2 regions of the Vibrio tritonius genome follow, and region 1 is predicted to be linked to the other one. Evidence: riboswitches for the same ligand, from Rfam matches in the RefSeq annotation. Region 1 holds a riboswitch; the other holds the start of a gene.
What was found. Region 1 has a riboswitch for lysine ahead of lysC (lysine-sensitive aspartokinase 3). Riboswitches for the same ligand answer to the same signal wherever they lie in the genome.
Positions count from the first base shown of each region.

Region 2: another riboswitch for lysine. It lies ahead of JCM16456_RS06000 (Na+/H+ antiporter NhaC family protein); the one in region 1 lies ahead of lysC (lysine-sensitive aspartokinase 3).

Region 1 is NZ_AP014635.1:364,680-380,679, reverse strand. It holds gene uvrA (excinuclease ABC subunit UvrA) at 1-2,636, shown strand, start outside; gene JCM16456_RS01705 (PglL family O-oligosaccharyltransferase) at 2,704-4,476, shown strand; gene JCM16456_RS01700 (pyridoxal-phosphate-dependent aminotransferase family protein) at 4,524-5,651, opposite strand; lysine riboswitch at 5,825-6,000, shown strand; gene lysC (lysine-sensitive aspartokinase 3) at 6,120-7,469, shown strand; gene metH (methionine synthase) at 7,551-11,231, opposite strand; gene JCM16456_RS01685 (cation:proton antiporter) at 11,423-12,715, shown strand; gene JCM16456_RS01680 (phospholipase A) at 12,819-13,724, opposite strand; tRNA gene JCM16456_RS01675 (tRNA-Asp) at 14,299-14,375, opposite strand; rRNA gene rrf (5S ribosomal RNA) at 14,423-14,538, opposite strand; rRNA gene JCM16456_RS01665 (23S ribosomal RNA) at 14,707-16,000, opposite strand, start outside.
Region 2 is NZ_AP014635.1:1,319,597-1,335,596, forward strand. It holds gene JCM16456_RS05965 (hypothetical protein) at 1-495, shown strand, start outside; gene JCM16456_RS05970 (DUF3833 domain-containing protein) at 498-1,073, shown strand; gene purB (adenylosuccinate lyase) at 1,139-2,509, opposite strand; gene hflD (high frequency lysogenization protein HflD) at 2,570-3,187, opposite strand; gene mnmA (tRNA 2-thiouridine(34) synthase MnmA) at 3,207-4,325, opposite strand; gene JCM16456_RS24315 (hypothetical protein) at 4,615-4,743, opposite strand; gene JCM16456_RS05990 (inosine/guanosine kinase) at 5,254-6,558, shown strand; gene JCM16456_RS05995 (H-NS family histone-like protein) at 6,682-7,089, opposite strand; lysine riboswitch at 7,490-7,672, shown strand; gene JCM16456_RS06000 (Na+/H+ antiporter NhaC family protein) at 7,777-9,369, shown strand; His leader region at 9,557-9,693, shown strand; gene hisG (ATP phosphoribosyltransferase) at 9,745-10,641, shown strand; gene hisD (histidinol dehydrogenase) at 10,647-11,942, shown strand; gene hisC (histidinol-phosphate transaminase) at 11,945-13,006, shown strand; gene hisB (bifunctional histidinol-phosphatase/imidazoleglycerol-phosphate dehydratase HisB) at 13,048-14,121, shown strand; gene hisH (imidazole glycerol phosphate synthase subunit HisH) at 14,121-14,732, shown strand; gene hisA (1-(5-phosphoribosyl)-5-[(5-phosphoribosylamino)methylideneamino]imidazole-4-carboxamide isomerase) at 14,791-15,528, shown strand; gene hisF (imidazole glycerol phosphate synthase subunit HisF) at 15,510-16,000, shown strand, end outside.

The sequences.
Region 1 (16,000 bases):
AGTTTCTATCATTAATGGAAAAGCCTGACGTAGACCATATTGAAGGTCTCTCTCCTGCGATCTCTATCGAGCAGAAATCAACTTCGCATAACCCACGTTCTACCGTGGGTACGATTACCGAAGTCTATGACTATCTGCGCTTGCTCTACGCGCGCATCGGCGAACCTCGCTGTCCCGAACATGGCGTTCCTCTAAGCGCTCAAACAGTAAGCCAAATGGTAGACCAAGTTTTAGCACTTCCTGAAGGTTCGAAAATGATGCTCCTTGCGCCAATCATCAAAGAGCGTAAAGGGGAACACGTTAAGACTTTGCAAAACCTAGCAGCACAAGGTTTTATCCGCGCTCGTATCGACGGAGAAACCTGTGATTTATCCGATCCACCAGCTCTAGAACTACAAAAGAAACACACCATTGAAGTGGTTGTTGACCGTTTTAAAGTACGGGCAGATTTACAACAACGCCTCGCGGAATCGTTTGAAACTGCACTAGAACTTTCTGGTGGTGTCGTTGTTGTTGCACCAATGGATGGAGATGGTGAAGAGCACGTCTTTTCTGCTAACTTTGCTTGTCCTCACTGTGGTTACAGCATGCGAGAGTTAGAACCTAGACTCTTTTCTTTTAATAACCCTGCAGGGGCATGTCCAACTTGTGACGGTTTAGGCGTACAGCAATATTTTGATGCTGAACGCGTGATTCAAAATCCAAACTTAAGCCTCGCCGATGGCGCTATCGTGGGTTGGGATAAGCGTAATTTCTATTATTTTCAGATTCTGGTTTCTCTCTCTGAACACTATAAGTTCAAATTAACTACGCCGTTTGATGAGCTACCAAAGAAGATTCAAGACACCATATTACATGGTTCTGGCCATACCGAAATTGAATTTAAGTATGTAAACGATCGTGGTGACATCCGTATCAAACGCCATCCTTTTGAAGGCATTTTGAATACTCTAGAACGTCGCTATCGTGAAACAGAATCCAGCTCGGTACGCGAGGAACTGAGCAAATATATATCCAATAAATCTTGTGCAAACTGTCATGGTACTCGCTTAAGGGAAGAGGCTCGCAATGTCTTTATTCATGATACAGCCTTACCCGAAATCGTTGAGTTGAGTATTTCTGATGCGCTGGGCTTTTTTGACACCTTAGAGCTAAAAGGTCAAAAAGCCCAAATTGCAGAGAAAGTAATGAAAGAGATCAAAGATCGCTTACATTTTCTAGTCAATGTGGGGTTGAACTACCTTAACTTATCACGCAGTGCCGATACTTTATCTGGTGGAGAAGCTCAGCGTATTCGCTTAGCAAGTCAAATTGGTGCAGGTCTTGTTGGTGTGATGTATGTACTTGATGAACCTTCTATCGGCTTACATCAACGCGACAATGAGCGCTTATTAAAAACTTTAATTCATCTGCGAGATCTAGGTAATACTGTTTTAGTCGTTGAGCATGATGAAGATGCTATTCGTACAGCTGATCATGTAATTGATATTGGTCCAGGTGCTGGTGTTCATGGCGGTCAAGTTGTCGCAGAGGGTAAAGTGGATGAGATCATTGCTAATCCAAACTCTCTTACAGGACAATACCTCAGTGGCGCAAAATCAATAGCAGTTCCGACTCAACGCGTTGCAAAAAATGCCAAGAAAGTTGTTGAGGTGCTGGGAGCAACGGGCAATAACTTAAAGAATGTCGATTTATCCATTCCGGTAGGTCTATTTACGTGCGTAACTGGTGTGTCCGGCTCAGGGAAATCAACCTTAATAAATGATACCTTCTTTAAAATTGCGCACACAGCACTCAATGGAGCAACCACCTCAACACCAGCTCCATACAAAAAAGTAAAAGGCTTGGAGCATTTTGATAAAGTAATCGACATTGATCAAAGCCCAATTGGTCGAACTCCACGCTCTAACCCAGCCACTTATACTGGAATTTTTACCCCAATCCGCGAACTCTTTGCTGGTACTCAAGAATCTCGTTCTCGTGGTTACAAACCTGGCCGATTTAGTTTTAACGTCCGTGGCGGGCGCTGTGAAGCTTGCCAAGGCGATGGGGTAATCAAAGTGGAAATGCATTTTCTACCCGATGTGTATGTTCCATGCGATGTTTGTAAAGGGAAACGTTATAACCGGGAAACCTTAGAGGTTCGCTACAAAGGCAAAACGATCCACGAAGTGCTTGAGATGACCATCGAAGAATCTCGCGAATTTTTTGAACCAGTTCCGGCTATTGCTCGCAAATTGCAAACATTGATGGATGTTGGTTTATCTTATATACGTTTAGGTCAAGCAGCGACTACACTTTCGGGTGGTGAAGCTCAACGAGTTAAATTGGCTCGTGAATTGTCTAAACGAGATACGGGTAAAACACTGTATATTCTCGATGAACCAACCACTGGTTTGCATTTCCACGATATCCAGCAGTTGCTTACAGTGCTTCACCAACTGCGCGATAAAGGAAATACGATTGTCGTCATAGAACACAATTTAGACGTGATAAAAACGGCAGACTGGATTATCGATCTTGGTCCTGAAGGTGGACAAGGTGGTGGTGAAATCATTGCAGAAGGCACACCCGAAGACATTGTTGATGTGGCAAGTTCGCACACAGCTCGATTCCTTAAACCTATGTTGAAATAGGACAAAAAGGTAAAGTATCGAAGCCAGCATGAACGCTGGTTTCTTTTTATAAGTCTATGAGAAAATTATGGCGATATTACTCTTAAGCGGTACTAAATTGGAACCAAGAGCCCCAGTGGTTCCGCTCAATAAAGCCTTTATTTACGCAATCGCATTACTCTATGTTTACGCGATGCATTTTTTTATGTCTAACCCTGGCGGTTCTGGACTTGCACTCTCTTTTAATAGTACAACTTGGATAGCCGTCAGCATTGCCGCGGGAATTGGGTTGTATCAGTTGGGTAATAATTTAAAACTCCGCTACTCCAAACTCACTGTTGGCCTATTGATTGCTTGCATCCTTATGACAATTCCGGTGCTTTACCGCAATGCGTCTTTAGAAGAGAGTGCTTTACGACTGATAGGACTTTGGAGCGGCTGGGGCTTTTTTCTATTACTGCAACAATTTCAGTTCAGCAATAAAGAACGTCAACGTTTACTATGGCTCATTATTCTCGCAACGTTGATAGAGGCTATCTTTGGCCTTTATCAATATTTTATTGCTCCCGAGAGAACCGATGGCACACTAAGGTTTTTGCGCCCTTATGGTATTTTTCAACAACCTAACGTCATGGCGAGCTTCATGGCTACTGGGTTTGTTCTCGCTGGATATATGCTTGCACGCCAACCGCAAAAATATAATCGCCGGATCATTGAAATATCGTTACTTTATATTGCCACGTTTGTATCAACCTTGCTCTTAGTGGTATTAGCATCACGTACAGGTTGGCTAGCCTTAGTGCTTACATCCCTACTGTTAACACCTTATCTCTATAAGTACGCTCCGCGCCGCCGATTTATTAGCTGGGTAGCCATTATTATCCTTGGGGTATCATCTGGTATATCAGCCGTCCAGATTCAAGGAAATGCCGGATTTGTGGTTAATAAAGCCGATCTTCAAAGCCCTCGTCGCTATACGTTTCCCCAAACCCTCGACATGGTGATTGAAAAACCATTTACTGGTTATGGCTATGGTAAATTCGAATCTGAATATTTGTTATACACAGCTCGTCAGCACCAACTCAATGCTAATTATCACCCCGGATTACCCTCAATGGATCATCCTCATAATGAGCTACTTTACTGGGCTGTTGAGGGTGGTTTGCTACCTATCGTTGGTATTTTCATTGCTGTAGGGTTTGTGCTTTTAAGGCTATATCACACAAAAAAAGATACGCGCTTAGCTCTGTTCGCTCTGATTGTACCGATTAGTTTGCACACCCAACTTGAGTATCCTTTTTACCATTCAGCTGCTCATTGGATCACTTTTTTAATTCTGCTGTACTGGATTGATCAACGTTCAGCAAAGTATAGCTATTGGCCATTCCACCAATGGATAAAAGCCGGGTTAAGAATATTCTCGCTACTCATACCATTACTCACAATAACCTTTATGGGCAGCGCATTACAAACTAACTATGTTTTACTACGGTTTGAGCGTTTACCCCCGCATGACATCTCCTTGCTAAGTAAGGTAACTAACTTGTATGTATGGCAAGACCGTTACGATTGGGACGTATACAGCACTTATTTAGGTATGGGATTAAAACAACACGAGCCGAAGTATATTCAACCTTTTATTGATTGGACATTAGAGATCATCAAACGGAAACCAAGACCTGAATTCTACAAAAATTTGATTATTGCTTATCAAAGCATTGGGGAAGCTAGCCGCGCAGAACAGATTCGTAGTGAGGCTAAGTTCTTATTCCCAGGAATGGCATTAGAGTTGGATTCCGTGCAATATGTCGATCCAGCGACAAAGTCAGCCGCCTCATCCGTTGCTTCAAAAACACCTTAATCACATAAAGAAGTAAGGCCTGAAAACTCAGGCCTTATCTCTAAAGATTACTTACTCGTGTTTAGAGAATCCTCTAATGCACTTAAACATAGAGCCACATTTTCTTCCCTAGCGGCGTACCCCATCAAACCAATACGCCATGCCTTCCCTGCCAATCCACCTAATCCTGCACCAATCTCAAGGTTATAAGTCTTAAGCAAGTGCTGCCTTACTGCACCGTCATTTACCCCTTGAGGTAAGTAAACCGCATTCAACTGCGGCAAACGATATGCCTCATCAACCACAAATTCAAAGCCTAAATTTTCTAACCCCACTTTTAACTTTTGATGCATGGTTTGATGACGTTTCCAAGCATTTTCTAACCCTTCCTGCTGTAACATTAACAGCGACTCATGTAATGCGTATAAACTGTTCACTGGCGCTGTATGATGATAGCTACGCCGCCCTTCACCACTCCAATAAGCTAGAACCAGTGTTTGGTCCAAAAACCAACTTTGTATCGGAGTCTTACGTGAACTAATTTTCGCAATTGCAGCATCTGAGAATGTCAGAGGTGACAACCCTGGAACACAAGAAAGGCATTTTTGACTACCAGAATAGACCGCATCAAGCTGCCATTCATCCACCAGCAGTGGCACACCGCCAAGAGAGGTCACCGCATCAACAATACTGAGCATACCGAAACGTTTAGCCAAAGCACCTAAAGCTTGGGCATCACTAAGAGCCCCTGTCGAGGTCTCTGCATGAACAAATGCTAACGCTTTTGCATCCGGATGAGCTTTAAGGGTTTGCTCGACTTTATCGACAGAAACAGGAGCGCCCCATTCATCATCTACGACAACGACCTCACCTCCACAACGGAGCACGTTCTCACGCATTCGTTCGCCAAAAACACCATTGCGACACACAATCACTTTATCGCCTGGCTCGACTAAATTTACAAAGCACGCTTCCATCCCCGCACTACCAGGTGCAGACAAGGCAATGGTAAAACTGTTTTTAGTTTGAAATGCATATTGCAGCAAAGACTTCACTTCATCCATCATAGTAATAAATAACGGATCCAGATGCCCCACTGTTGGTCTACTAAGTGCTTGTAATACTTGAGGGGAAATATCTGAAGGACCAGGGCCCATCAAAATACGTCGTGGTGGTAAAAAACTGGTAATGGCCATAACGCCTCCTTGCTGACAAACAAATTGCTAAGCTTAGAGTAGATGGAAAAGCATTCAATGCCACTAACGATTAGTCAGAAAGGATGAGTCATCATAAAAATTGCAGTTAACTGGCATAATCATGCAATTTACGATTGACATTAATCACACAAACACGTTCAATGAATAGGCTATCAAGCAGAAGAGGAGCACTACCCAGGTAGGTGTTTTGTGGAACCACAATTCCGATACAATTCACTGAGGGGGAGTAGTGCCGAGATAAGTCATAATGTGGTAATGACTTGTCGGGTGAACGGGCTGAATCCCTTCAACTGTCATCAGCTCCGTCTGATGAAGAGCTTCTGAGGTCTTCTTAACCTTTCTTAGTTAACACCTCTTTTTGGCTCTACGTCTCTCTCTTCATATTATTAGGACATAAGGTTGTTCTTACAACCCATTTTATTTTAGGACGTATCGGGAGAATACATCGTGAGCGCATTTAATGTAGCGAAATTTGGCGGAACTAGCGTAGCAGACTTTATCGCAATGAGTCGCTGTGCTGCTATTATCGAAAACAATCAAAATACCAAATTGGTTGTGAGTAGTGCCTGTTCAGGTGTAACCAATTTATTGGTTGAACTGGCTAACGGTGTAGCAGACGCTGATGTCCGAGCTGCGCTCATTAATCAAATTGCAGATATACACCATGCAATCATTGACCAATTAAGCGAACCCACTCAAGTTGAAAAACAGGTTCATGCTATTTTAGACATCGTGACCAGTGCTTCAGAAGCTGCATCATATCAATCTAGCCATAAACTGACCGACCATTTAGTGGCTTGCGGTGAGTTGATGTCGACTTACATCTTGACTCAAGTTATGGTCGAGCGTGGTATTAATGCTGTCCGTTTTGATATTCGCGAAGTACTACGTACCGATGACAACTTTGGTAAAGCAGAACCTCAACTTGTTGAAATTGACTCTCTAGCCAAAGAGCTTCTTGTTCCTCTTTGTCAAAACCATGTTGTGGTGACTCAAGGCTTTATCGGCTCCGACGAAGATGGCAACACCACGACACTAGGTCGTGGAGGCAGCGACTATTCTGCAGCATTGATCGCAGAAGCGGTTCAAGCATCCGGTTTAGAGATCTGGACTGACGTCCCTGGCATTTACAGTACCGATCCTCGCATTGCACCAAATGCCCAACCAATTCCTGAAATCAGCTTTAACGAAGCGTCCGAAATGGCAAATTTCGGCGCCAAAATTCTTCATCCATCAACGTTACTACCAGCATTACGTGATGGTATTCCCGTATTTGTAGGATCTTCAAAAGAACCTGAACGTGGCGGCACGTGGATACGCCAAGAAGTAGAAAGCGCTCCACCATTTCGAGCTCTTGCACTACGTAATAATCAAACTATGGTGACATTACATAGTGCAAAGATGTTCCAAGCATGTGGCTTCTTATCTAAGGTATTTGAAATACTTGCTAAACATAAAATATCTGTCGATTTAATTACAACTTCAGAAATTAGTGTATCGCTAACTCTGGATAAGACTGATACTTCCGGCGGAGCTCCAGAACTACCACAAGCAGTGAAAGACGAGTTACAAGATCTGTGTACCGTAAAAGTAGAACACGATTTAAGTTTGGTGGCTTTAATAGGTAACCAAATGGAAAACCGTGGCTACGCGAAGCAAGTGTTTGGTGTACTTGATGATTTTAATTTGCGTATGATTTGCTATGGTGCCAGCGACCATAATCTTTGTTTCTTAGTTGATTCATCATCAGCTAAAGAAGTGATTCAGCATCTCCATGGTGAGCTGTTCGAAAAATAATAAAAAGCCTACTGGCGAACGAGAAGTAATAAGGGCCATCATTTGATGGCCCTTTTCTTGCCCAGTTATCGATGAATCGGATTAACCATTGATATTAGGACCCAACCACTTTTCAGCCTCAATACGATCCCAACCTTTGCGCTCAGCGTAGTCTTCCAACTGATCTTCTTGAATCTGTGCCACTGCAAAATAGCGGGACTCTGGATGAGAAAAGTACCAACCAGATACTGATGCCCCTGGATACATGGCATAACTCGAAGTTAATTGCATACCGATCGTCTCTTCAACCTTAAGTAGTTCCCAAATCGCCCCTTTTTCAGTGTGTTCCGGGCAAGCAGCATAACCAGGAGCAGGACGAATCCCTTGGTATTTTTCACGAATCAGCTCATCATTCGATAAGCTTTCGTTAGCAGCATAGCCCCAGATTTCTTTACGTATCACTTGATGTAAATATTCCGCGAACGCTTCCGCTAAACGATCTGCGACCGCTTGTACCATAATCGCATTATAGTCATCGCCTTGTGCTTTCAACTGATCGGCAAGTTCACGTTCATTAATTCCACCAGTAACGGCAAAAGCACCAATCCAATCCGCTTTACCACTCTCCTTCGGCGCAATGTAATCAGATAAACAGTAATTAGGTCCTTTAGGTTTAAGTGTTTGTTGGCGTAAATGATGGAGAATATGGCAGACATCACCACGCTCTTTATCGTTATAAACTTCGATATCATCACCTACACTGGCTGCTGGAAATAATCCACAAATCCCTGAGGCTTTCAGCAATCCTTCACTTTCAATACGATCAAGCCATTCATTAGCATCATGAAATAAACGTTTAGCTTCTTCACCAACCTCCTCATGATCTAGAATCGCAGGATATTTCCCCATCAAGGACCACGTCATAAAAAATGGGGTCCAGTCAATGTACTGACGCAAGGTGGCAACATCCATATTGTCAAATACATGGATTCCAGTTTTAAGCGGAACTGGCGGCGTGTAGTTTTTCCAATCGATATCAACTTTATTCGCACGGGCTTCTGCCAATGTAACAGGGCGTGTTTTAGGCGTTTTGCGAGCATGCTGATCACGTGTACGTTCATAATCCGTATTGAGTTTTTCTATAAAACTAGGACGTTGTTCATCTGATAACAACGCGGTACAAACACCAACCGCGCGAGAGGCATTATTCACATAGACCACCGGTTGATGGTAGTTCTGTTCAATTTTCACTGCGGTGTGTGCTTTCGATGTTGTCGCACCGCCGATCATTAGAGGAATATCAAAACCGAGGCGTTCCATCTCTTTCGCAACATGTACCATTTCGTCTAATGATGGTGTAATCAAACCAGACAAACCAATAATGTCTACATTTTGTTCTTTAGCAACTTTTAATATCTGCTCACAAGGAACCATCACACCTAAGTCAATGATCTCAAAGTTATTACATTGCAATACGACTCCCACAATATTCTTACCAATATCGTGAACATCACCTTTTACAGTAGCCATCAAAATTTTACCGTTTGATGAGCCTGATTGCTTGAGGGCATTGATAAATGGTTCTAGGTGAGCGACGGCTTGCTTCATAACTCGTGCAGATTTCACTACTTGAGGAAGAAACATTTTCCCTTCCCCAAATAAGTCACCCACCACATTCATACCGTCCATTAGTGGGCCTTCAATAACCTCTATTGGTTTAGCCGCATTGACCCGAGCTTCTTCTGTATCTTCAACAATAAACTCTGTAATGCCTTTCACCAACGCGTGTTCTAGACGCTTTTCAACAGGCCATGTACGCCACTCTAAAGCGGACGTGTCTTCTTCTTTACCTACCGCATTTTCACGATACTGCTCGGCAATTTCCAATAAACGTTCTGTTGCATCATCACGCCGATTCAAAATCACATCTTCTACAGCATCGCGTAATTTAACCGGAACGTTATCGTAAATTTCAAGCTGTCCTGCGTTTACAATTCCCATATCCATGCCGTTCTTAAAACAGTGATACAAGAACACCGCATGAATCGCTTCACGTACATAGTTATTACCACGGAAAGAGAATGAGACGTTAGACACCCCACCAGAAATCATGGCATAAGGTAAATCCCGTTTTATATCAGCAACTGCGTTAATAAAATCAAGAGCGTAGTTATTGTGCTCATCAATCCCTGTCGCGACAGCGAAAATATTGGGGTCAAAGATAATATCTTCAGGAGGGAAACCCACTTCATCGACCAAAATGCGGTAAGCTCTGGTACAAATTTGCAGTTTACGTTCGCGAGTATCCGCTTGTCCTACTTCATCAAATGCCATGACAATGACGGCAGCACCGTAGCGACGTACCAGTTTGGCGTGTTCAACAAACTTCTCTTTCCCTTCTTTCAAAGAGATAGAGTTAACAACCCCCTTACCTTGAATGCATTTTAAACCCGCTTCAATGACCTCCCATTTCGATGAGTCGACCATAATAGGCACTTTCGAAATTTCAGGCTCCGATGCACAAAGGTTGAGAAAGCGTACCATGCATGCCTGAGCATCAAGCATGCCTTCATCCATATTGATATCGATGATTTGAGCACCGTTTTCAACTTGTTGACGTGCCACCTCTAAAGCTTCATCGTATAGCTCTTCTTTTATCAGACGTTTAAAGCGAGCAGAACCAGTCACGTTAGTTCGTTCACCAACGTTAATAAATAAGGTTTCTTTAGCAATATTAAGTGGTTCAAGACCTGATAAACGGCATTCACGATTGATCTCTGGAATAACACGAGGAGCGACTCCTTCCACCACTTTTGCCATAGCTCGGATATGCTCAGGTGTAGTACCACAGCAGCCACCAACAAGATTTAGAAAGCCGGAATTAGCCCATTCAGATATATGTTCAGCCATATCTTCTGGCGATAAATCGTATTCACCAAACGCATTTGGCAGACCGGCGTTTGGATGAGCCGAAACAAAGCAGTCAGAAATACGCGCCATTTCAGAAACATATTGGCGCAGCTCGTCCGGCCCAAGCGCACAGTTTAAACCGAATGAGATGGGGTCAACATGACGCATGGAATTGTAAAATGCTTCCGTCGTTTGCCCCGACAGAGTCCGACCTGACGCATCTGTGATAGTCCCAGAGATCATAATAGGTAATGTGATATCGAGTTCTTCAAATACAGTCTCAACAGCAAAAGCACACGCTTTGGCGTTCAATGTATCAAAGATGGTTTCAATCAAAATGATGTCACATCCACCTTGAATAAGTGCTCGAGTTGACTCGGAATAAGCTTGCACAAGTTCATCGAAATGAACATTGCGATATCCAGGGTCATTAACATCTGGTGATATTGAACAAGTGCGGTTAGTTGGACCTAAAACGCCAGCAACATAACGAGGCTTGTCTGGTGTTTTTTCCGTCCATTCATCAGCCACTTCCCTTGCCAATTTAGCTGCAGCGTAGTTAATCTCTTCACTGATCGACTGCATATCATAATCCGCCATCGCAATCGTAGTGGCGTTAAAAGTGTTTGTTTCAAGAATATCCGCCCCAGCCTCTAGGTAAGCAGAATGGATATCTTTAATTAACTGAGGCTGAGTTAAAACGAGTAAGTCATTATTACCCTTGAGGTCACAATGCCATTGAGCAAAACGGTCTCCACGATAATCTTGCTCTTGTAGCTTATACCCTTGAATCATGGTTCCCATACCGCCATCAATAAGCAGTATGCTTTGTTTTAACCGTTCTTCTATCTGTTGTCTGTTATAACTACTCACTATTCAGCCTCATTCCTTATGATTACCAATTATCCTACCACAGACCATCTAGAAATCTAGACGTCCAAACAAAGAAACATTATAAAACCAAAGGTTTTTAATTGATTAAATGAGCAACAAAAAATGTTTGCTATTTACTCATCATCGTCAGACAATTTCCGCTCATAATTTGTTACATCAAAGAGAAGAAAATGTCAGTCTATTACACACTCTGTTTTCTTTCTGCTGCTGCGATGCTAATTGCCTTCTTTAATAGCAAGATAGGTAAAATGCAAACAACTATTGCGATTACCGCAGGCTCAATGTTGCTTTCGCTGCTCATCTTAGTTGCAGGTCAAAATGATTGGTTTCAATTAACTAAAATCGCTCGCACAACCATGACTAGTATTAACTTTGAAGACTTTTTGCTCAAAGGTATATTGGGATTTCTGCTATTCGCTGGCGGTTTAGGCATCAAACTTCCTAACCTAAAAGATCAAAAGTGGGAAATTACCGTTCTCGCCCTAGGCTCTACACTTTTCTCAACCTTTTTTATCGGCTATGGGCTTTATGGTGTATGCCACTTTATCGGTATAGACCTCCAGTTAATACATTGTCTACTTTTTGGAGCTCTTATTTCGCCAACCGACCCGATTGCAGTACTAGCCATAGTCAAAAAACTCAATGCTCCCAAACGTATATCTACACAAATTGAAGGCGAGTCTTTATTTAACGATGGTTTTGGCCTAGTTATTTTCGTTACTATTTTTACTATAGCCTTTGGACACCAAGCACCGACTATTGGCAGTGTAGCTGAGTTATTCGCACATGAAGCCTTAGGCGGCATCCTTTACGGTTTAGTGCTCGGTCTCATTTTCCATTATTTGATTTGCGCCACTGATGACCACTCAATGGAGTTGTTGCTGACAATAGGCGTTCCAACTGCTGGCTTTGTCTTTGCCGATATTATCCATGTATCTGGCCCGCTAGCGATGGTCGTATCTGGAATTATGATCGGTAACTGGACGCGTTTTATTGGTTTTTCTAAAGAGAGTGAAGAACACTTAGATCACTTCTGGGAATTAGTAGATGAATTCTTAAATGGTGTATTATTTCTGTTGATTGGTATGTCTATGCTCCTATTCAAATTTCATGAAGAAGACTGGATCGTCATGTCAATAGCAGTTCCTTTAGTATTACTAGGTCGCTATGTCAGTGTTGCCATCCCCTACATTGGCTTTAAACGTTACCGGACCTATAACCCGTGGTCTATCCGTATTTTGACTTGGGGAGGATTGCGTGGTGGTTTAGCCTTAGCAATGGCGCTTTCTATCCCGTCGGGCATCATGGTTATCCCCGATAAATTAATAGATGTCAAAGAGCTGATTCTAGTGATGACGTATGCCGTTGTTGTTTTCTCTATTCTAATTCAAGGATCAACCATTACTCCAATGATCGAGAAAGCAAAAATTGCCGAGAAGAAAATGGAAGAACAACAAGAGTGATCTGGCAATTAGTGTTGTTGGAATCAAAGATCATCAACAACACATCCCGCATAAGAAAGCCTCCTAATTAGGAGGCTTTCTTTTAGATAAACAACGGACTGAACTACAACAGATCATTCAGTGCAATACCAATACCAATACGTTGCGTGTGAACATTATAATCAACCAAACTTTCACCGTAGCCATTAAAATATTGAACATAAGCTCTCAAATTACGATGAATTGGATAACTCCATGTCAGTTGTAAAGCCCCTTTGTTATCCTGCTTGAGATTATTACGGACTAAAAACGTATAACGCTGCTGACCAACCCCATATAAACCAACTAGTTCAAAGTGTCCCATATAATGAGTGATGTCTGGATTATCATCCCCCGTAGCATCAGTAGGGCTGTCCTTCCGGCTTTCCGGTATTCTCCACCACGCTGTAGCACTCAAGGCAAAATCACCTTTATCAAACACCATAGAACCGTATAAACGATTCCAACTTCTCGATAGTGTACCAGAACGACCATTTGACTGATGGTTTGCACCTAAGGCCCAATATGAATTGGTGAAACCACCAATTTTCCAGTCATTATCGAAAAGCATAAAAACTTCAGGTTCATGAACTGTTTCACGAAAAGGAGCAGAATCATCTTGATTATATACTTGCCACCATGATTGATTTGTATAAGCGAAATAAAGATCCCCATCACCTACGAGGTCAAGAGCCAAAGGCATCTTAAATGAAATCTGAAATTTAGCTTCGTACTTTTTTAAATCATCTGCGTTTTCATCATCTTCACGAAAAGGTTTGTTATTTGGATTGGAGTTATAAGTTATAGGAAGTATATAGTTAGCCTTATGTGGCATGATAACAAAAGGGTTATCCTGAACCTTCTTCTCATCCTGCACTCTCTCATCAACCAAAGACTCATTATTTGATTTCACGTCAGTAGATGCGGTTTCAGCATAGCCTGCATTCATCACAGAACAGAATAAAAGGAACAATAATAAAGGCAATCTCATTCAATGAGCTCCATAGCTAGATGCTAAACATTCAGCAGATAATACCAATCTCCACGATTGGTATAAATTAGCATCGGCATTCCGCTAATAAAAGGTGAGCTAAGGTTTAATCACAACAATTTAACATTGATCACTATTAGCTAAAATCACAATAAACAAAAAAAGCCTCATTCGTTCGACTAAGGCTTCTTCAAATAAGTGGCGGAACGGCCGGGGTTGCGGGCAACCGGGATTCGTCCCACGGCAAGGCCACCATTAACCAGTCGATAAAAAACATCAAACGCAAAAAAGCCTCAGTCTTTCGACTGAGGCTTTTTCAAATAGTGGCGGAACGGCCGGGGTTGCGGACAACCGGGATTCGTCCACGGCAATGCCAGCCATTGACCAGTCGATAAAAAACATCAAATGCAAAAAAGCCTCAGTCTTTTGACTGAGGCTTTTTCAAATAGTGGCGGAACGGCCGGGGTTGCGGGCAACCGGGATTCGTCCCACGGCAATGCCACCATTAACCAGTCGATAAAAACATCAAATGCAAAAAAGCCTCAGTCTTTCGACTGAGGCTTTTTCAAATAAGTGGCGGAACGGACGGGATTCGAACCCGCGACCCCCGGCGTGACAGGCCGGTATTCTAACCAGCTGAACTACCGCTCCGCTATGTTCAGATTAACAAGACTTGCATCTCGCTAATGGAAATTAAAGCCTGGCGATGTCCTACTCTCACATGGGGAAGCCCCACACTACCATCGGCGCTAATTCGTTTCACTTCTGAGTTCGGCATGGAATCAGGTGGGTCCAAATCGCTATGGTCGCCAAGCAAAATTTTGTCTGGAACAAAATTTAACGCACTTTAGTGCGGCCCGAAGGGTCAACTACAAGGATGTAGTTGATAAATTCTATTCCTAAATCTGGAAAACTGATTTTATAAAGTTCAAACACAATCAAATGTCTTAATCGAGTCCGTACAAAACCCTTTTGGTGTTGTATGGTTAAGTCTCACGGGCAATTAGTACAGGTTAGCTCAACGCCTCACAACGCTTACACACCCTGCCTATCAACGTTCTAGTCTCGAACAACCCTTTAGGACGCTTATAGCGCCAGGGAGAACTCATCTCAAGGCTCGCTTCCCGCTTAGATGCTTTCAGCGGTTATCGATTCCGAACTTAGCTACCGGGCAATGCGTCTGGCGACACAACCCGAACACCAGAGGTTCGTCCACTCCGGTCCTCTCGTACTAGGAGCAGCCCCTTTCAATTCTCCAACGCCCACGGCAGATAGGGACCGAACTGTCTCACGACGTTCTAAACCCAGCTCGCGTACCACTTTAAATGGCGAACAGCCATACCCTTGGGACCGACTTCAGCCCCAGGATGTGATGAGCCGACATCGAGGTGCCAAACACCGCCGTCGATATGAACTCTTGGGCGGTATCAGCCTGTTATCCCCGGAGTACCTTTTATCCGTTGAGCGATGGCCCTTCCATTCAGAACCACCGGATCACTATGACCTGCTTTCGCACCTGCTCGAACCGTCATTCTCGCAGTTAAGCGGGCTTATGCCATTGCACTAACCTCACGATGTCCAACCGTGATTAGCCCACCTTCGTGCTCCTCCGTTACTCTTTGGGAGGAGACCGCCCCAGTCAAACTACCCACCAGGCACTGTCCTTATCCCGGATAACGGGACCAAGTTAGAACATCAAACATACAAGGGTGGTATTTCAAGGATGGCTCCACAAATACTGGCGTACTTGCTTCATAGCCTCCCACCTATCCTACACATGTAGGCTCAATGTTCAGTGCCAAGCTGTAGTAAAGGTTCACGGGGTCTTTCCGTCTAGCCGCGGGTACACTGCATCTTCACAGCGATTTCAATTTCACTGAGTCTCGGGTGGAGACAGCGTGGCCATCATTACGCCATTCGTGCAGGTCGGAACTTACCCGACAAGGAATTTCGCTACCTTAGGACCGTTATAGTTACGGCCGCCGTTTACCGGGGCTTCGATCAAGAGCTTCGACCTAAGTCTAACCCCATCAATTAACCTTCCGGCACCGGGCAGGCGTCACACCGTATACGTCATCTTACGATTTTGCACAGTGCTGTGTTTTTAATAAACAGTTGCAGCCACCTGGTATCTGCGACTCTCAATAGCTCCATCCGCAAGGGACTTTACCGTCGAGAGCGTACCTTCTCCCGAAGTTACGGTACCATTTTGCCTAGTTCCTTCACCCGAGTTCTCTCAAGCGCCTTGGTATTCTCTACCCGACCACCTGTGTCGG
Region 2 (16,000 bases), 950 kb from region 1:
CTGATATTTGGGTGCCTGTTGTTCGGAAAAAGTGCTGTTGCGAGAGAAACTTGGACTGCGTGGCCTACCGTAGGGCAGGCCGAGTTTACTTGGTTGTGGTTCGATGTTTACCAATCCACGTTACGCACGCCAGATGGGCATTTTCATGGGCTATCATCTGACTTAACGTTGGAGATCCGTTATCAACGGCAAATCAGCGCCGCGCAACTACTGGATGCAACAGAAAAACAATGGGTTGCTATGGGGTACTCAGAGGAATCGATAAATAACTGGCTAGCGAGCTTATCGCAACTTTTCCCCACAGTTTCTGTCGACGATACACTCTATTTTGTCTTACTACGAGACCATGGGAGTCTCTACTTTTCTCAACAAGGCCAGTCTCCGCAATTGATCGGTGATGTTCATGATATTGATCTTTGCCACGCTTTTCTTTCGATATGGCTTGGGGTGAAAACGCAATATCCAAATTTACGTAAACAGCTCATTGGAGAATAGCGATGACCAGATGTTTGACTTATACACCGCGCTGGGTGTCTATAGTGCTTGTTGTTGCAATGGCGCTTATCCTGACCAGTTGTAGCGCTGATATAGAGGATTACCAAGGAACATCACCCAAGTTCGAGCTGTTTGACTATTTTTCCGGTGAGAGCGAAGCATGGGGAATGGTTCAAGATTATAGTGGACAGCAAACAAGGCGGTTTCACGTTAAATTAAACGGTGTAGTCAAGCAAAATCAATTGATTTTGGATGAGCAGTTTGTTTATGACGATGGCGAAACAGAGCGTCGAGTTTGGACTATCACTCGGGGTAATGATGGTCGGTATATTGGTACCGCAAACGGGGTGATTGGAAAGGCGATAGGTGAAGAAGTTGGTAATGCATTACGCTGGCAATACCGTTTTCACCTTAAAACAGAATCCTATGATATTGACGTCGATTTCGATGATTGGCTGTACAGGCAAGATGAATTGCATTTATTCAATACAACGACAATTTCTAAATGGGGGGTTACCTTAGGTAAAGTGACGCTGTTTTTTGCGAAAAAACCACTGGATTCATCAGCTAAAGAGTGAGTTGTGAAAGAGTGGCATTAAAAAAGGGAGCAATAGCTCCCTTTTGCACTCTTAATTTCGGATAATTACAGCTTGTCTGTTAGCTCAACCGCTTGACCGATGTAGCTGCCAGGTGTCATCGCTTTTAGACGTGTTTTCTCATCTTCAGGAAGCTCTAGGCCATCGATAAAATCACGCATGATTTCACCGTTAACGCGTTTACCACGAGTCAGTTCTTTCAACTTCTCATAAGGCTTTTCGATACCGTAACGACGCATCACAGTTTGGATTGGCTCAGCAAGCACTTCCCAGTTGTGATCCAATTCGTCAGCGAGTTCAGCAGCATTGATTTCCAGTTTGCTAATGCCTTTTAGCGTAGAAGTGTACGCAATAATGGCATAACCAACACCCACACCTAGGTTACGAAGCACAGTTGAGTCCGTAAGGTCACGTTGCCAACGAGAAATTGGCAGTTTTTGTGCTAGGTGAGTGAAGATAGCGTTCGCTAGACCCAAGTTACCTTCAGAGTTTTCAAAGTCGATTGGGTTGACTTTATGTGGCATGGTTGAAGAACCGATTTCGCCAGCAATCGTTTTTTGTTTGAAGTGACCTAGTGCAACATAGCCCCAGATATCACGGTCGAAGTCGATTAGGATAGTGTTGAAACGTGCAATCGCATCGAACAACTCAGCGATGTAATCGTGTGGTTCGATTTGAGTGGTGTATGGGTTCCAATCAACGCCCAAAGATTCAGTGATAAACTCTTCACTGAATTTATGCCAATCAACGGTTGGATAAGCTGAAAGGTGTGCGTTGTAGTTACCAACTGCGCCGTTAATTTTCGCAAGAATTTCGGTGTTTGCGATCTGCTTGTATTGACGTTCCATACGGTACGCCACATTCGCCATTTCTTTACCCATAGTAGATGGAGAAGCTGGCTGACCATGAGTACGAGATAGTAGTGGGATATCACGGTACTCAGTTGCAAGCGCTTTGATTGCATCGATGATGTTGCGAATTTCAGGCAGGATAACAGTATCACGCGCTTCTTTGAGCATAAGAGCGTGTGATGTATTGTTGATGTCTTCAGAAGTACATGCGAAGTGAATGAACTCATTGATCGCGTGCAGTTCTGGAATCGCTGCTACTTTTTCCTTAAGGAAATATTCAACGGCTTTAACGTCATGGTTTGTTGTACGTTCAATTTCTTTGATGCGTGCAGCGTCAGCTTCGTTAAAGTTAGCTGCGATTTCATCAAGGAATTGACTCGCCTGTGCGCTGAGTGCAGGAACTTCTGCAATCTCTGCAGTGGCTGCAAGCTTCTGTAACCAACGGATTTCAACGATAGTGCGGTACTTTAGGAGACCATACTCACTGAAGATACTGCGCAACGCAATCGTTTTACTTCCGTAACGGCCGTCTACCGGTGAAACAGCAGTCAATGCTGACAGTTCCATGTTCTTCTCCTGAATATTAAGTTAAGAGTGAGAGTGAAAAAGAATACGCGCCAACATCAATTAGATTCTCTTTAGAATTAATTGCGCCTGTTCAACCATTTTTTTACGGCCGAAAATCAGGTGGCGACGTTTACCACCAACCTGACGCCAAAGTACAGCGCAGCGAATGCCGGCAAGCAGCAAGGCGCGCACTTTGTGTTGGTTAGCAGTTTGTTGTAATACAGAAGGTGTACCAGTGACTTGAATACGCGGACCAATGGGGCTGATCACATCAAGGTAAACACTGGCGAGGTTACTGATCATTTGATCTTCAAATAGGTCAAAGTGAGCAGTTTGACGCTCGAGCATATCTAAACGATCGCTCAATTGAGATAGGGCGTCAGGACGACGAGTAAGCTTACGTTCAAGAGCCATCAGGCTGATGATATAGCGGGTAATTTCGCTACCCGATGGCGTGCTGTCTATGCCTTTAACCATACAGTTGAGGCCAACTCGCAAGTTGGCCTCATTGCCAAAGACGTTAATCGTGTCTTTAGGGTTCATACATAGCACTGAACGGAGTGAAACTTCAAACGCGTCTGAATCACATTGACCGTCTCTTGCAACTTGCTGTACCAAGGCGACAGCCTGGCACATTCCTGCAAAAGCAATGGTACGATCGTAAGGTGTGTTAGCCACGTATTAACTCCTAAGTTAGCTAAGAGAGGCGCTTTTCAATCACACCACCACCTAAACAAACTTCGCCTTGATAAAAAACGGCTGATTGTCCTGGTGTCACTGCGACTTGCGGCTCATTAAACATCACTTTTACTGTATTTTCGTCGATTGGTGAAACTGTACATTCAATGTCAGTCTGACGATAACGAGTTTTTACAGTGCAAGTGAGCGGTTCGGTTAACGGTTCTTTGCTAATCCAGTTCATTTGCGAAGCAATCAAACCCTCAGATTTTAGCAGAGGATGATCTCCACCTTGAACAGCGATAAGCACATTACGTTCTAAATCTTTTTCGGCAACATACCATGGTTCTTCACTTGCGTCTTTTAGACCACCAATGTGTAACCCTTTACGCTGTCCTAGAGTATGGTACATCAAACCTTGGTGTTCACCGATCACTTTCCCTTCTGGCGTTTCAATTTTACCAGGTTGAGCGGGTAAATAACGGCCAAGGAATTCAGTAAACTTACGTTCACCAATAAAGCAGATACCAGTAGAGTCTTTCTTCTTCGCTGTAATGAGGTCTTGCTCTTCAGCGATACGACGGACTTCAGGTTTTTCTAGTTCACCGACAGGGAATAGGCTACGCGCTACTTGTTCATGAGACAGCGCATGTAAAAAGTAGCTCTGATCTTTATTGCCGTCCAAACCACGTAATAACTGTGGTTTTTCACCGTTTTGAGGGAATGTACGGCGTACATAGTGTCCCATAGCAATATAGTCGGCATCCAACACTTCATCAGCAAATTCTAAGAAGGCTTTGAACTTGATCTCTTTGTTGCACAGAATATCTGGGTTAGGGGTACGACCTGCTTTATATTCCGCTAGGAAATACTCAAATACGTTGTCCCAATATTCAGCAGCAAAGTTAATTGTGTGCAAATGGATACCAAGTTTGTCGCAAACAGCCTGAGCGTCAGCAAGATCCTGTGCCGCGGTGCAATAATCTTCACCGTCGTCTTCTTCCCAGTTCTTCATAAACAGACCTTCGACTTGATAGCCTTGCTGTTGCAGAAGATAGGCAGAAACGGACGAATCTACACCACCTGACATGCCGACAATCACTTTCTTTTGACTGTTTGCGTTTAGGTTTTCTGACATAACTTAATACCACTAAATTAACTCGGACGCCGATTCTAACAGAAAGATTTTTTTGAGGACAGTTCATTCCTTGCAGTATTGCGCTTTTCCCGTGTGAGTGCTGCGCTTTGCACCACTTTTGTATACCCAAGTAACCTCAAGATGCGGTTTCAGCGAGAATGTATTCGCTCATAGGCAAGGCACTGATTTGAATACATAGTTATTCTACGTAGAAAATCAGTAACGCAGCATAGGAGCGAATACAACTCGCCCCTTGGGAGCTCATCAACAAGCCCATTTCCGCGCCCAATTACGTTGAAAGGGAATAACCATTCCTTCCGTCATTGAGCTTGACCTGTGCTCGTTGATGAAGCTCTGAAGTCTGCATCTTGAGGTCATTTGGGTATAAATGTTTTTTCTGAATGCAGTGACGAGTCATTATGCACCACATTACAGAATTAAAAGAAAGTTATCTTAACTGTAGTGGAGTTCAAAGAGGGTATATAGAGTTATAGCGATTAATTTTCGGGTGTTACAATGATAAAATTATTGGTGGAAACGTTTTCTTATAATAGAAGCAAAACATTTGCATCACGAATATGTCGTGTCACAAATTAAATATTCACTTAGTTTATTACGCTAATATCTAATCGATGGCGTTTTTGTCAGATGTGTAAATTCACTGTTTCGTTAACCACACCTTAACCATGGCTACTTTTTAATGTATTTGTTGCATAATATTAGCCTTATCTACTGTAGGTATATGGCGGTTTTTATTAATTCAGTTTTCTGTATTACCTTCAATTGAGTATGTTTGTGTTAGTAAAATATAAAAAGTGCGATCTAATTTCGTACCGAAAACGTTTGCTATACTCCTTCAAGTTGTGGAACTTTTGTGTGCGATGTAGAATCGCCGCCCCTATCTCGATTGAACTTTTTGTTGGGTACTATGAAATTTCCGGGACGCCGTAAGTCAAAACACTATTTTCCTGTTCATGCTCGTGATCCATTAGTGGTTCAGGCGCAAGAAACAGAAGCCCTTGTTACAACGCACATTATTGGTATTGACCAAACTTTGGTGGATATTGAAGCTAACGTTTCATCAGAATTAATTGAGCGTTACGGTCTCAGTAAAGGGCATTCTCTGGTGCTAGATGATGCTCAGGCTGAAGCACTTTATATAGAATTAAAGACGCAGAAGTTAATCACTAATGAATATGCTGGTGGTACCATTGGTAATACATTACATAACTATTCTGTTTTGGCTGATGACCGTTCTACCTTATTAGGGGTAATGAGTAGTGATATTAAAATCGGCAGTTACGGTTACCGTTATTTATGCAACACTTCTAGTCGAGTAGACCTAAACTATTTACAAGGTGTCGAAGGACCGATTGGTCGTTGTTTTGCCTTAATCACAGAAGACGGTGAACGTACGTTCGCTATTAGTGAAGGGAAAATGAATCAGCTTGAGCCTGAAAGCATTCCAGAATCAATTTTTGAAAATGCATCAGCTTTAGTACTTACTGCTTATTTAGTGCGTTGTAAAGCGGGTGACCCAATGCCAGCTGCGACAATGAAGGCGATTGAATATGCGAAAAAATATGACGTGCCAGTTGTATTAACGTTAGGTACAAAGTTCGTTATTCAAGATGATCCATTATTTTGGCAAACCTTTTTAAAAGACCACGTTTCTGTTGTGGCAATGAATGAAGATGAAGCTGCTGCATTAACGGGAGAAAAAGATCCTTTATTGGCATCTGACAAAGCCTTAGATTGGGTTGACCTTGTGTTATGTACTGCAGGACCGATAGGGTTATTTATGGCGGGTTATACAGAAGATGAAACCAAGCGTGAGACAACCCTGCCTCTTTTACCTGGTTCAATCGCTGAATTTAACCGTTATGAGTTTAGTCGACCAGCAAAACATGCGAGCTGCAATAACCCCCTAAAAGTTTACTCTCATATCGCTCCGTATATGGGTGGTCCATTAAAAATAAAAAATACAAATGGGGCGGGGGATGCTGCATTATCTGCATTGTTGCATGATATGGCAGCCAATAAATACCACAAAGAGATCGTTCCTAATTCTAGCAAACATCAGTATCAATTTTTGACTTATTCTTCATTTTCTCAAGTCTGTAAATATTCTAATCGTGCGAGTTATGAAGTGTTAGCTCAACATTCACCTCGTTTGTCTAAAGGCTTACCAGAACGAGAAGATAGCTTGGAAGAATCATATTGGGAACGTTAACAATAATATGAATGTCATTTATATCTATTGTATTTATTGATATGTATTAGCATATAACGTAGTTAAGCAATAAAAAAGGCTCCCTAGGGAGCCTTTTTATTGTCCAATTTACTAAATTAGAAATTAAATCTCGAATTGTTCTAGAGATTTACCTTCATCAAGTGCTTTTTGGATTGCAGATGGAGTACGGCCTTGGCCTGTCCAAGTTTTTTCTTCGCCGTTTGCGTCTACATATTTGTATTTTGCTGGACGAGGAGCGCGTTTACCTTTTGCTTTACCTTTAGTTTCGCCAGCTAATGCAGAAATTAAAGCATTAACATCAATGCCGTCTGCAGCAATTTGTTCAGCAATTGCAGAAAGTTTTGCTTCTTGTTCTGCTAACGCTGCACGCTCCTCTTCTTCAGCTTCGCGACGTTCTGTAACAACAGTCGTTAATTTATCTAGAGCTTCTTCAAGTTGCTCAAGAGTCAAATCACGAGCGTAGGCACGTAGGCTACGAATATTCAATAGTGTTTTAGTTACTTCCGACATTACTGTTTCCCATTAAATAAATTTAAATAACAAGGTAATTCTAAACCGAGCTATTTATTCTGACAACATAGAAAATCAAATTAAATTAAGATTTGCCACAAAATATAACTGCTCAGACTCAATATCAATAAAAAAGTTCAGAGAATTGTAAAATAGATCCCAAGTATTCTAGCTACAAATGTCAATTAGTGTAAATTTGTAGCTAGATTTTTAAGAAGCTCATTGCATAAGACTCGTTAATTATAGTCAATTAGGAAAAAATCGTGTGATTTTGGACAAAGTTTGGTCAAAAAATTATTAATAATAACGGGAGTTGCATTGAGAGCGTGGATAAGTACAATACGCCTACCTAAAGCGAAGTAGAACATTTAAGTCCAAAAATTATTATGGACGGTTCGAGCTTCGACGTAGAGGCGCGGTATTGAAAAGTAGTTATGGTTGGAGTGATGTCAATGAACCATAGTGAAAGGCACTATCGCCGAAGTCAGTATGTATATCAACACTGCTGGCTGGGGTTGCATTCAATAGGTGCAACACTGCCATAGTCTATTATGTTGTTAAACTATGGAGCGCTACTGTAGGGTTGGGTGGAGTGTTCGCTTCCCTTTCGCTTGCTTCAACATATATTGCGTTATTGCGTAATTGTCTGCAGTAGATCTCTAGCCAACCATTTGGTTTTTGAAGATCATGAATTTAATCGATTTTTCTGCCTCAGCACTGTCGCTACTGCCTCCGGTTGTTGCGTTAAGTCTGGCGATTATTACCCGCCGAGTCCTTGTGTCATTAGGTGTGGGTATTTTACTAGGTGCATTCCTTCTTGGTGATTTCCATATCGGGCAATCACTGCTTTATGTGTTCAACAAAGTAAAAGATGTGTTTATTGCTGATGGCGGTATTAATACTTGGAATATGAGTATTGTCAGCTTCCTTCTTTTACTCGGTATGATGACCGCATTACTCACCCTTTCTGGGGGCACGCATGCATTTGCCGAGTGGGCACAGGTTCGAGTGAAAAGTAAACGCGGATCGAAATTGCTAGCGGCTTTTCTTGGTGTGTTTATCTTTGTTGATGACTATTTTAATAGTTTGGCTGTCGGCTCAATTGCTCGTCCTGTCACCGACCGCTTTAAAGTGTCTCGTGCTAAATTGGCTTATATTCTAGACTCTACTGCTGCACCCATGTGTGTTGTTATGCCTGCATCGAGCTGGGGGGCATACATCATGACGATTGTTAGCGGTATTTTGGTCTCTCATGGCATTACTGAGTATTCGCCGCTCGGAGCTTATATTCGTTTGGTGCCGATGAACTACTATGCGATTTTTGCATTATTAATGGTATTTGTGGTGGCGTGGTTCCAAATGGACATCGGCCCAATGCGTCAACATGAGCTTAATGCCGAACAGGGTGTCGGTTTTGACAGCGATAGCTCGATGAAAGATTTGAGTGAAGAGCTGGATATCCAAGAGAGCGATCACGGTAAAGTGTCCGATCTTATTATGCCGATTGTTATGCTCATCATTGCCACTGTTAGTGCGATGATTTACACCGGTAAAACAGCCATGCTTGCAGATGGTAAACCATTTACGGTACTTGGCGCGTTTGAAAATACCGATGTAGGCACCTCGTTAGTTTTCGGCGGCCTAATTGGTTTGGTGGTTGCGCTTTACACAGTACTTAAGCAGCGTTTAGAAACCAAAGCGATAAGCCACACTTTGTGGATTGGCGCTAAATCGATGTTTGGTGCGATAGTGATTTTGGTCTTTGCTTGGACGATTGGCTCCGTGATCAGTGACATGAAAACTGGCGCGTACATGTCATCTTTAGTGCAAGGCAATATTGATCCTCACTGGTTACCTGCGATTCTATTTGTGTTGTCTGGTTTAATGGCGTTCTCTACCGGTACGTCTTGGGGTACTTTCGGTATCATGCTTCCGATTGCCGGTGATATGGCAGGAACCGCTGATGTCGCGCTGATGCTACCAATGCTTGCTTCTGTGCTAGCGGGTTCCGTGTTTGGTGACCATTGTTCTCCAATTTCTGATACCACGATTTTGTCATCGACAGGGGCACGTTGTCACCATATTGATCACGTAGCGACTCAGTTACCCTATGCATTGGTTACAGCGGCTGTCTCTTTAATTGGTTATATCGTTCTTGGTCTTACCGATTCAAGTGTTATTGCCTTTTCTGCAACTGCAGTAAGCTTTGTTGTAGCATGTTTCGTTATGATTTCGATATCGCGAAGCAAAATGACCGCTCAAAGTGCTATTGCAAGATAAAAGACGAGATAAAATCATCTGTTGCTATGATGTTAAAAAATGGAGGCGAAAGCCTCCTTTTTTTATGTTGGTAAAAAATGTGCAGAAAATGACATTTTGTGCTTGAAAAATGGACCGACCTTAGTTAGTGTGGTTTTAGTCCAACGAAATAGTAGATCATAAGTATGCGAATTTGTGAAATGAACATTCATCATCATCATCATCCCTAACCAGTCTTTCGGGAGATGAACGCATACCCGGGAGGCAGGAAGCTCCCGGTGGTCAAATCAAAGTATTGCAAGATTTCAAACCCTCGGGAGCCATAAACCCCGAGGGTTTTTTATTTGGCTTGACAAGAAATGTTTGAAATTCAATATATTGCAAAGGAATAATGTAATGCAATCACAACGTCTTCGTATCGCAATTCAAAAGAAAGGTCGCTTAGCAAAAGAGTGCCAAGCACTACTAAAACAATGTGGCGTTCGTTTTAATATTATGGGTGAGCGTCTTGTGGTTCACTCGGTAAATATGCCAATCGACCTTCTATTGGTTCGTGATGATGATATCCCTGGCTTGATCATGGATGGGGTCGTCGATTTAGGGTTTATCGGTGAAAATGAATTAGAAGAAGTTCGACTCGACCGCCAAGCTCTCAATGAACCCAACGAATTTGTAACATTACGTCGTATGGATTTTGGTGGTTGTCGCCTCTCCATCGCTATCGACTCTGATGAAGTTTACAACGGTCCGCAAGACCTTAAAGGCAAGCGTATCGCAACCAGTTATCCGCAGCTGCTTAAAGCCTACATGGACAAACAAGGGATTAACTTCAGTACTTGTATGTTGACCGGTTCGGTTGAAGTTGCACCACGCTCTGGTCTGGCCGATGCTATTGCCGACCTTGTATCAACAGGTGCAACCCTTGAAGCGAATGGACTCAAAGAAGTCGAAGTGATTTTCGAATCGAAAGCGACATTGATTCAACGTGCTGGTGAATTTGCTCCAGATAAAGCTGAACTTATCGATAAGCTTCTGACTCGTATGCAGGGGGTGCAGCAAGCTAAAGAATCTAAATACATCATGCTGCACGCTCCTGTTGAAAAACTCCCTCAAATTACAGCCTTACTGCCTGGTGCGGAAGACCCAACTGTATTGCCTCTTTCTGCTGATAAAACTCGTGTTGCAGTACACCTTGTTAGTGCTGAGAACTTATTCTGGGAAACTATGGAAGGTCTTAAAGAACTCGGTGCCAGCTCTATTTTGGTTCTTCCTATTGAAAAAATGATGGAGTAACGACGATGCGAACAGTAGTTTGGCAATCCTTAAGTGAAGAACAACAAGAAAGCATTTTAGAACGTCCAGCGATTACAGAGGGCGCAAACATTACGGCAGCTGTCGCAGATGTCATTGGTCAGGTTCGTCGTGACGGCGACGCTGCGCTCTGGGCATTGACGGAAAAATTTGATCGCGTAAAGCCCAACTCTTTACGTGTATCACAACAAGAAATTGAAGCCGCATCGGCTCGTCTTACTGACGAAATGAAACAAGCGTTAGAAACGGCTTATACCAATATCAGTAAGTTCCACAAAGCACAACGTCCGCAGGCAGTGAAAGTGGAAACCATGCCGGGGGTGATGTGTGAACAAGTCACACGCCCAATCAATAAAGTGGGTTTGTATATCCCAGGCGGCAGCGCGCCATTGCCATCAACGGTATTGATGCTTGGTGTTCCTGCGCAAATTGCTGGTTGTCGTAAAGTGATTCTCTGTTCACCACCACCGATTGCCGATGAGATTTTGTATGTCGCTAAACTGTGCCAAATCGATGAGGTGTATAACCTTGGTGGTGGTCAAGCGATTGCCGCGATGGCGTATGGCACAGAATCGGTTACAAAAGTGGATAAAATCTTTGGCCCAGGTAACGCTTATGTCACGGAAGCAAAGCGCCAAGTCAGTAACGATTTTCGTGGCGCAGCGATTGATATGCCAGCTGGGCCCTCGGAAGTACTTGTCATTGCCGATGAGTGTGCAGATGCTGATTTCATTGCTGCCGATTTACTTAGCCAAGCGGAACATGGTCCTGATTCACAAGTGGTTCTTGTTACACCGTCACCTGTTGTTGCGGATCAAGTGACTGATGCGGTACAAAAACAGCTTAAAGAGCTAAGCCGTGCGTCTATCGCGCAAAAGGCGTTAGCATCGAGTTTGATTATTATTGCGGAATCTCTGACTCAAGCCGTTTCTATTTCTAACTTCTATGGGCCAGAACACCTTATCGTACAAACTAAAAATCCTCGTGAATTAGTGCCACTTTTTGATAATGCTGGTTCGATTTTCCTTGGGGATTGGTCGCCTGAGTCTGTGGGTGATTATGCGTCAGGGACTAACCACGTTTTACCTACCTATGGTTACACGCGTACCTACTCGAGCCTAGGGCTTGCCGACTTTAGCAAACGCATGACAGTACAAGAGTTGTCGGCTGATGGCTTACAAAGTCTGGCTCCAACTGTCGTGGCTATGGCCAATGCGGAAGGGTTAGACGCACACCGCCGTGCGGTCACTATCCGTGTAGAAAAACTGACTAAGGCGAAATGATCATGGAAAAATTAGCTCGTAAACAAGTTCAAGCGCTAACGCCATATTTGTCTGCTCGCCGAATCGGTGGTTGTGGTGATGTGTGGCTAAATGCAAACGAATCTCCATTTGCCAACGAATACACACTCAATCTTAATTCATTGAATCGTTACAGTGATTGCCAACCCAAAGAGCTGATTGATGCTTATGCTGCCTATGCCGGTGTTAACCCTGAACAAGTATTAACATCGCGTGGTTCAGATGAAGGAATTGAACTGCTGATTCGTGCTTTTTGTGAAGTGGGAGAGGATGCTATTTTGTACTGCCCACCAACCTACGGTATGTATGCAATCAGTGCCGAAACCTTTGGTGTCGAGAGCAAAAAAGTCCCACTAACGGCAGAATGGCAACTGAATTTACCAGAAATCGAACGTCAGCTCGATAATGTAAAAATCGTCTTTGTTTGTAGCCCTAATAACCCAACCGGTAACTTGGTCAACCGTGATGACATTGTCACCCTGCTAGAGATGACCAAAGACCGTGCGATCGTGGTGATGGACGAAGCCTATATCGACTTTTGCCCAGAAGCATCAACCATCGATCTGTTAGCAGAATATGAACACCTTGCTGTGCTACGTACGTTATCGAAAGCTTTTGGTTTGGCAGGGTTACGTTGTGGCTTTACTCTCGCAAACGAAGAGCTTATTCAAGTTCTACTTAAAGTGATTGCCCCATATCCAGTGCCAATTCCGGTCGCGGAAATTGCAGTACAAGCGCTGTCGCCAGCAGGGCTAGCGCGCACCAAATTCCAAGTACTCGATATCATTGCAAACCGTGCTTATTTACAAGCGGGTTTGAGTGTTATTCCAGGTGTGACCGTCTTTGATGGTTGGGGTAACTATATATTGATCGAGTTTCCTGACGGCGATGCACTGTTTAAAGCGGCTTGGGATGCGGGCATTATTTTGCGCAATTCACCGATTGCTAACTGCGTGCGTATTAGTGCTGGAAGTCGTGCTGACTGTGAAAAAACATTGGCATTTATCCGCAGCTATTATCAATCTGTAACTGCTAACAATAACTGAGGCGAGGGGAGGCTAAGCCTTCTCCGAAAAAGGAACTTTCTGTGAGTCAACAACAAAAAATTCTCTTTATAGACCGCGATGGCACTCTGATTGTTGAGCCGCCAATTGATTTTCAAGTCGACCGTCTTGATAAGCTTAAATTGGAACCGTTAGTGATTCCAAGTTTGCTCAAGTTACAAGATGCTGGTTTTCGCTTAGTAATGGTGACCAACCAAGATGGTTTAGGCACTGATAGCTATCCGCAAGAGGACTTCGATGCCCCCCACAATATGATGATGGAGATCTTCACTTCACAAGGCGTGAAATTCGATGATGTGTTGATTTGCCCGCACTTTAATGAAGATAACTGTTCATGTCGTAAACCGAAATTGGGCTTGGTGAAAGACTACTTACAAAGTGGTCGTATTGATTTTACCCAATCAGCCGTGATTGGCGATCGTGAAACAGACATGCAGCTTGCGGCCAACATGGCATTGCAAGGTTTCCAATATAATCCTGAGACACTGAACTGGCCCGAAATTGTGAAACGGTTGACCACTAAGCCACGGGTGGCGGAAGTGATTCGTAAAACCAAAGAAACCGATATTAAAGTAGCGGTGAATTTGGATGAAACCGGTGGTAACCAAATTAGTACCGGTCTTGGTTTCTTTGATCATATGCTGGACCAAATTGCCACCCACGGTGGTTTCCGTATGGTATGTGAAGTTAAAGGCGACCTACACATTGATGATCACCACTCGGTGGAAGATACCGCTCTAGCTTTAGGTCAGGCTTTGAAAGAAGCACTTGGTGATAAACGCGGAATTGGCCGATTTGGTTTTTCCCTGCCAATGGATGAGTGTTTAGCGCAATGTGCATTAGACCTTTCGGGGCGCCCTTATTTGAAATTCGATGCGAAGTTTAGCCGTGAACAAGTAGGCGATCTGTCGACTGAAATGGTGTACCACTTCTTCCGTTCGTTGACGGACACCCTAGCGTGCACTTTGCACCTATCGTCAACCGGACAAAATGATCACCACATTATTGAAAGTTTGTTTAAAGCCTTTGGTCGAACATTGCGTCAGGCAATTCGTGTTGAAGGAAACGAGCTACCAAGTAGCAAAGGAGTGTTGTAATGACGCAAAACGTGGTCATCATCGATACTGGCTGTGCCAATATTTCTTCATTGAAATTTGCCATTGAGCGCTTAGGTTTCCCCGCTGTGATCTCCAAAGATCCCCAAGTGGTTTTGGCGGCCGACAAAGTGTTTCTCCCTGGCGTGGGTACGGCTACTGAAGCGATGCACAACTTGAAAGAGCGTGGGCTAGTCGAGCTGGTTAAAAAAGTGGAAAAACCCTTACTGGGTATCTGCCTTGGTATGCAGCTTTTAGGTTTGCGTTCAGAAGAAAAGCGCAGTGATGCCAGTGAAAAAGTGGACTGTTTAGGGCTTTGCGCTGGTGAAGTTAAACAGATGGATACCGCAGGCCTACCGCTACCGCATATGGGGTGGAACAATGTGACGGCGCAAGCTGGTCACCCACTGTTTACAGGCATTGAAGCAAGCGAGTATTTCTATTTTGTACACAGCTTTGCCATGCCAGTCGGTGACTACACTATTGCGCAATGTGACTATGGTCAGCCGTTTAGTGCCGCCATTCAAAGTGGCAATTATTACGGGGTGCAGTTTCACCCAGAGCGCTCTTCCAAAGCCGGCGCTAAGTTAATTGCTAACTTTCTTAACCTATAACACGGACTATTAAACAGCGATTGGCAGAGTGACACTTTGCCAATACAAGGAAGACGAGATGATAATTCCTGCATTAGATTTGATTGAAGGCCAGGTAGTGCGTCTCTACCAAGGCGATTATGGTCAAGTTACTGAATATAAAGTGGACCCGGTAGAGCAGTTTGCCGTGTATCACCAAGCCGGTGCCAATTGGTTGCACTTAGTAGATTTAACTGGCGCGAAAAATACTCAAGCGCGTCAGCTCGACTTAATTGCCAAGTTAATTGCCAGTACCCCAGCGAATGTCCAAATTGGTGGCGGTGTGCGCACTGAAGACGATGTAAAAGGTTTACTTGACGCTGGCGCACAGCGCGTTGTTGTCGGGTCAACTGCGGTTAAAAACCCTACGTTGGTCAAAGGTTGGATGGAAAAATATGGCGCTGAGCACATTGTGCTCGCACTCGATATCAATATCGATAGCCAAGGCGTGCGCCGCGTTGCGATTTCCGGTTGGCAAGAAGATTCGGGCGTCACTATCGAAGAGCTGATTGAAGATTATCAAACCGTCGGTTTGCAACATGTTCTGTGTACCGATATTTCTCGTGATGGCACATTAGCGGGTTCTAACGTTGAGCTTTATGTTGATTTATGCAAAGCGTATCCCGAGGTGCAATTTCAATCGTCTGGTGGCATTGGCAGTTTAGCGGACATTGCTGCGCTTAAAGATACCGGTGTGGCAGGCGTGATTGTTGGCCGTGCGCTACTGGATGGTAAATTCACGGCAGAGGAGGCATTCGCATGTTGGCAAAACGCATAATTCCATGCTTGGACGTTCGTGATGGCCAAGTGGTCAAAGGCGTTCAATTTCGTAACCACGAAATCATCGGTGACATTGTACCGCTTGCAAAACGCTACGCAGAAGAAGGCGCTGATGAGTTGGTGTTCTACGATATCACCGCATCAAGTGATGGTCGTGTGGTCGATAAAAGCTGGGTACAACGCGTAGCGGAAGTGATTGATATTCCATTTTGTGTTGCGGGTGGTATTCGCAGCGCCGAAGACTGCGCGCGTATATTGGAGTTTGGGGCGGATAAAGTCTCTATCAACTCTCCAGCGCTCGCTAATCCTGATTTGATCACTGAGCTTTCCGATCGTTTCGGAGTGCAGTGTATTGTGGTGGGTATCGACTCCTATTTCGATAAAGAAACGGGTAAATATCAGGTATACCAATTTACTGGCGATGAAGAGCGCACCAAAGCAACGCGCTGGGAAACTTGCGATTGGGTTCA